DNA from 2 places in the Flexivirga sp. B27 genome. Region 1 is predicted to be linked to the other one. Evidence: predicted binding sites of a transcription regulator. Region 1 holds the regulator's gene; the other holds the start of a gene.
What was found. The regulator HspR, encoded in region 1, represses chaperone genes until heat shock. The targets are predictions, from matches to a motif close to AAGTTGAGTCNNNNNGACTCAACTT.
Positions count from the first base shown of each region.

Region 1 (3,211 bases):
TGCTGCCGGTGCTCGATGACATCTACCTGGCGCGTGAGCACGGCGATCTGGAGGGCAGCCCCTTCGAGAAGATCGCCGACAAGCTGGACACCACGCTCACCAAGCTGGGGCTGACCGCGTTCGGCGCCGTGGGTGAGGCGTTCGACCCCACCCACCACGAGGCCTTGATGCACATCGAGGCCGAAGTGCCGGAGGGTTCGGAAGGCACCACCATCGTGCAGGTCATGCAGCCGGGTTACCGGCTGGGCGACCGCATGGTCCGACCCGCACGCGTCGCGGTCGCGGACCCGTCCTGATGCAGCCCGAGTCGTTGGTCGAGTGGGGCGTGCATGACGAGAGCCCCACTCGATCAACGACTTTCAACTTTTTAGGAGTGATGCATGGCTAGTCAGGACTGGCTCGAGAAGGACTTCTACAAGATCCTCGGCGTGTCGCAGGACGCGTCCGAGGACGAGATCAAGAAGGCCTATCGCAAGCTCGCCCGCAAGTGGCACCCGGACCAGAACCCCGGCGACGCCGCGGCGGAGCAGAAATTCAAGGACATCGGCGAGGCCAACTCCGTCCTGTCCGACCCGGCCAAGCGCCAGGAATACGACCAGTTGCGCCAGATGGTCGGCGGCGGTGCACGATTCACCGCAGGCGGCCCCGGTGGCGGCGGTGGCGCAGGCGGATTCGAGGACCTCTTCGGCTCGATGTTCGGCGGTGGTGGGGGACAGAACGTCCGCTTCTCCACCGGTGGAGGCGGGGAGCAGATCAACCTCGACGACATCCTCGGCCAGTTCGGCGGTGGTGGCTACGGCTCGCCATACGGCGGCTATCAGGCCGGCCCGCGCAAGGGTGCCGACCTCGAGGCTCGCACCAAGCTCAGCTTCCGTGATGCGGCAGCGGGCGAGACCGTGTCGCTGCAGGCCGCCGACGGGCAGACCATCAAGACGCGGATCCCCGCTGGGGTCAAGGACGGTCAGACGATCCGGCTGCGCGGCAAGGGCCGCCCCAGTCAGAGCGGTGGACAACCCGGTGACCTGCTGCTGCACGTCACCGTCGAGCCGCACCCGGTCTTCCACCGGGACGGCAACAACCTGCTGATCGACCTGCCGGTGACCTTCGCCGAGGCCGCACTCGGGGCGACCGTCTCCGTGCCGACGCTCGGCGGCAAGAACGTCAAGGTCAAGATCAAGGCGGGCACCCCGTCCGGTCGCAAGCTGCGCGTCAAGGGTGAGGGCATCCAGGCCAAGAACGGCGCGGGTGACCTGATCGCGACCGTGCAGGTGGTCGTCCCCGAGAAGCTCACCAAGGAGACCAAGCAGGCCGTCGAGGCGCTCGCCGAGCAGGACCGCGAGCGTGGCGTCGACCCGCGCACCGAGCTGAACGCGAAAGCTGCGCAGTAATGGTCCGGTCATCCTGGCGCGGCGCCTCGCCGCCACCGCCGGATGCGCCGATCTACGCGATCTCCGCGGCGGCGCAGCTGGCGGGCATCCATGCCCAAACGCTGCGCCAGTACGACCGATTGGGCATCGTCACGCCGTCCCGCACACGGGGCGGCGGGCGGCGCTACTCGATGCACGACCTCGACGTGTTGCGCGAGGTCCAGCGACTGTCGCAGGAGGAGGGGGTGTCGCTGGCCGGCATCCGCCGCATCCTGCAACTGGAGGACCAGATCGGTGCGCTGCGCTCCCGGGTGCGCGAGCTGTCCGACGAGTTGGAGCGGGAGCGTGCCAAGGGTCTCGGACGGGTCTTCGCCGCTGCCCCGGACGGCCAGATCACTCCGTTGCGGCCCGGCGAGCGGGTCACCCCGGCCCGCACCGAACGCGCCCTGGTCGTATGGCGTAAGCGCGGCTGAGCACTCCGCTCTGGCACAGTGGTGCCCGTGATCGAGTACCTCATGGTCTTCCCCGAGCGCGATGCCGCGGAGGAAGTCGCCGACGAGCTCCGTGACAACGACGAATTCACTTCCGTGCGAGTGGTTTCCGAGGCGCTTGCCGGCGAGGATGACGCAGAAGACGTCGACTGGGCGGTCCACGTCATGCAGGACACCATCGACGATCCGACGGGTGCCGTCGCCCGCGCACTGGCCAAACGCTTCGATGCCCTCGCCGAGGAGCACGACGGTTGGCTCGACGAGCACCGTTCGAGCGGCGAATGACACAGCGAATGACACAGGAAAACCGCCTACGACCGAACGGCCGTAGGCGGTTTCGCTGTAGGTAACGCGGTGGTCCGGACTCAGAGCGGCGTGCGAAGGGTGCACCCGACGCGCACGTTCGAGCCGAGAGCCTTCTCCGTCATCTGGATGACACGGGGTGAATACGCGAGCTGCAGGTGATCGCTGAAGTCGATGGCACAGCCGTCCTGCAGAGTGATGTTGTGCACCGTCGCGCCGGGACCCGCGGTCAGGAACGTCCGGGTGTATGGCGTGGTGACCTCGTCGTACTTCGACCCGATGATCGTGTAGTCGATCCCCGGCATCGTGTCGCCGTCGGCGTTGAGCTCATTGAGATAGTCGGAGCCGATCTCCTGGTCCACCGCTGCTTGTCCCAGTGTGCTCGGCAGTGCCGGGTTCAGACCGAACGCCTTTGCCACTGTTGCCAGTCCGGACAACGTGGTGCCGTGGTTGGTGGCGCCATACGTCACGACATTGTCGACCTTGTTGGCGGCGGGAATCGACGGATTCGCGCCGCCGAAGAACTTCAGGTAGCCGCGCGCCACGATGCCACCCTGTGACCAGCCGACCAGATCGACCTTCTTCGCCCCGGTGGCCGCGAGCACCTTGTCGACTTCCTGGCTGAGCTGCTTGGCCGAGTCCTTCACCGGACCGGTCAGATATACACCGGGGAACTTGCTCAGGATCGCGTCGCTGCCGCCGAGGTTCTCGCCGAAGACGCAGTAGCCCTGTTTCTTCAGCGCGGGGGACAGCGCGGCAAAGCTGTCGTAGCGGCTGGACCAGGTGCCCTGCACCAGCACGACCGGATTGGGGTGGGCGGCAGACGGCTTGCATGACCAGTCATTCATCCCCTGCGGCAGCGCCGAGGGTGATGCGTCGCAGAGAGGACATTGCGGCTCGCTTTCATCGAGGTGTGAATCGAGATGTGATCTGGCTCACTCAGGAAATCTTACGGATCGGTAAGTTGGCGCGTGCGGAATCGGCACGGCGGAAATCGGTTGCCGCCCGGTGAGCGGTTTGCCTAGCGTGCTCGACGTGATCCGACTCATC
Region 1 covers NZ_JBPYUM010000005.1:51,616-54,826, reverse strand. The annotation lists gene ACSZL9_RS17015 (nucleotide exchange factor GrpE) at 1-296, shown strand, start outside; gene ACSZL9_RS17010 (DnaJ C-terminal domain-containing protein) at 381-1,388, shown strand; gene ACSZL9_RS17005 (heat shock protein transcriptional repressor HspR) at 1,388-1,840, shown strand; gene ACSZL9_RS17000 (hypothetical protein) at 1,868-2,143, shown strand; gene ACSZL9_RS16995 (esterase/lipase family protein) at 2,224-3,009, opposite strand; gene ACSZL9_RS16990 (GNAT family N-acetyltransferase) at 3,197-3,211, shown strand, end outside.

Region 2 (3,211 bases), on a different contig from region 1:
GATCGGGAGGTTCGCCGAGCTTCTGCCGGACGACTTCGACCTCGACCCGACCTACCCGCCGTTGCCCGAGCTGCCGCCCGGCAACGACCGCGCCCGCCGCTTCGCGCAGAGCGTATGGCGGCACCGCGGTTGCTGGTCGGTCGACGACTGGGCACTCGACTTCGGCATATGGCGACACGACCAACCCGTCGGCATACAGACCCTCGAGGGCACCGACTTCCCGACCGAACGCACCGTGGACACCGCCTCATGGATCGCGAAACCGTTTCGCGGCAAGGGTTTCGGCATACGAGCACGCGCGTCCGTGTTGGCGTTCGCGTTCGAGCAGCTCGGCGCCGAGCAAGCAGTCAGCTCAGCAGTCACGACCAATCAGGCATCTCTGGGCGTGAGCCGGCATCTCGGCTACCGGGACACCGGCGTCCGCCCGCACGACACCGGCGACCGCATCGTCGACCTACAGCATCTGGCACTCAGCCGCGAGGACTGGGCAGCATCAGACGCGCGAATCTCCCTCGAAATCAACGGCTTCGACGCCTGTCGCCCGTTCTTCGGGCTGCGCTGAACGGCGCGCGCTCGAACTCCCCCACCCACCGGTCGCCACCGCGCATCGGGATGCGCCGCATTCGGGTCAGCCGCACGTCACCGGTCGCTACTCGACGCACCTCCGGCTTCGCCAGCAACCACGGCGGCCCCGGCGGATCGTCGTCACCGGGGCATCGAGCGATAACGAGAATCTCGCCCCCGTGCCCGCACAGCGACGCAACACCCGCCGCAGCCGCCTCGTGCAATTTCGGCGGCAGCGCCTGCAATGTCGTGCACTCGATGACCAGATCGAACGCACCGCATAATTCGTCCGGCAGATCGAGCAGGTCCGCCGTCCTGTAGTTCACGGTCGACTCCGCATGACGAGACTGCGCCTCGGCCAGAGCCGTTCGCGACACATCGAAGGCCGTCACATCAAACCCGTATGACGCCACCAACTCGGCGTCGTCGCCATACGCGCACCCGATCACGACGGCCCGCCGACCGACCACGCCATCAGGGAACCGCTCACCCAGCCAGGTCACCAGGTATGGCGTCGGCTCCCCGTGGTCCCACGCGACCGCCGGACCTCCGGCGCCCGCATCGACATACAGCTGGCCGTACCAGCCTGCCGAACCCCGCTCAGCGGGCATCCATCCGCCCCGGCGCCGGACTGACCGGATCCGAGATCTCCACCGTCTGGCCCATCGGATCACGCACGACATAACTCCAGTAGCCGACCCAGAACGGCTCCGACCGGAGCGCTTCGATGCCTGCGTCCTGCAGCCGAGCCACCGCACCGGCAAACGATTCCGGTGCGAGCGCAATGCTCCAGGAGGCCGCCGCGTGTGCCGGCGCCGGCTCGACCTCCAACCCGTAGACCCAACCCGGCTGGAACGACCATGCGGACAGCGGGACCGCCTCGGCATCGAGGCCGATGGCGAGCTGCACGACATCGTCGATGGCAAACGCGATCGAGTCCGCCTCGTCCCAGATCTGCTCCAGGCCGATGAACTCCCGGTAGAACCGCCGAGACGCCGGCAGGTCATTGCTCCGCGTGTAGAGGAAGAACGCCCGGTCAGCCATCAGCCGAGTATGCCGGAGCCCACGGGAACAAAGTGCCGATCGGCGGCCTTGAGTGAGTAAGACTCAACTTTCGCTGCGGCACACCGTGCCGCCATACGACTCCAGGAGAGCGATGACCCAAACACATCAGCTGCCGGTGCTCTTTCTGCACGACCAGGTGGCGCTGCCCGGCATGACCCTGCCGATCGAGCTCGACGACGAGGCTCGCGCAGCAGTCGATGCCGCACGCGCGGCGGACAGCGAGCAGCTGCTGCTCGCACCGCGCATCGACGACAAATACCCGACGGTCGGCGCCGTCGCGACCATCGAGCAGGTCGGCCGTATGCCGAACGGCGAGCCCGCCGCTGTCCTGCGCGCCACCGACCGCGCCCGCATCGGCCGCGGCGTGGCCGGACCGGGCGCCGCGCTCTGGGTGGAGGCCGAGGTCATCGAGCCCGGTGTCCCGACCGAGCGCACCACCGAGCTCGCCACCGACTACAAGCGACTGGTCGTCGCGACCCTCAAGCACCGCAACGCCTGGCAGGTCATCGACCATGTCGAGTCCACGACCGACCCGCACGCGCTCGCCGACCTGGCCGGCTGGGCGTCATACCTCTCGCCGCAGCAGCGGGTGCAGCTGCTCGAGGAGACCGACGTCGACAAGCGGCTCGAGACGCTGATCACCTGGACCGGCGATCACCTTGCCGAGCAAGAGGTTTCGGACAAGATCGCCACCGACGTGCGCGACGGTATGGAGAAGAGCCAGCGCGAGTTCCTGCTGCGTCAGCAACTGGAGGCGATCCGCAAGGAGCTCGGTGAGAACGAACCCGAAGGTTCCGACGACTACCGATCCCGCGTCGAGGCCGCCGACCTGCCGGACGAGGTCCGCGAGGCGGCGCTGCGCGAGGTCGGCAAGCTGGAGCGCTCCAGCGAGCAGAGCCCCGAGGGCGGCTGGATCCGCACCTGGCTCGACACGGTCCTCGAACTGCCCTGGAAACACACGACTTCCGACCGCACCGACATCACCGCAGCACGCGAGGTGCTGGACGCCGACCACCACGGCCTGGACGACGTGAAGGACCGCATCGTCGAATACCTCGCGGTCCGCGGGCGTCGCGCCGAGCGCGGCATGCAGGTCGTCGGCGGTCGTGGCTCGGGTGCCGTGTTGGCGCTCGTCGGCCCGCCCGGGGTCGGCAAGACGTCGCTCGGAGAGAGCGTCGCACGAGCCCTGGATCGGTCGTTCGTTCGCGTCGCCCTCGGCGGTGTGCGCGACGAGGCCGAGATCCGCGGTCACCGGCGCACGTATGTCGGGGCCCTCCCCGGCCGGATCGTTCGCGCCATCAAGGAAGCCGGCTCGATGAACCCGGTCATACTGCTGGACGAGATCGACAAGGTCGGCTCCGACTTCCGGGGTGACCCGGCGGCCGCGCTGCTCGAGGTGCTGGACCCGGCGCAGAACCACACCTTCCGCGACCACTACCTCGAGCTCGACCTCGACCTGTCCGACGTGGTCTTCATCGCCACGGCCAACACCCTCGAGACGATCCCGAGTGCCCTGCTGGACCGGATGGAGCTCGTCGCCCTCGACGGCTACACCGAGGACGACAAGGTCGCCATCGCGTCC
Region 2 covers NZ_JBPYUM010000001.1:1,796,421-1,799,631, forward strand. The annotation lists gene ACSZL9_RS08415 (GNAT family N-acetyltransferase) at 1-562, shown strand, start outside; gene ACSZL9_RS08420 (class I SAM-dependent methyltransferase) at 519-1,175, opposite strand; gene ACSZL9_RS08425 (VOC family protein) at 1,165-1,608, opposite strand; gene lon (endopeptidase La) at 1,721-3,211, shown strand, end outside.
Region 2: the regulator HspR is predicted to act here: its motif matches at 1,654-1,678, upstream of lon (endopeptidase La).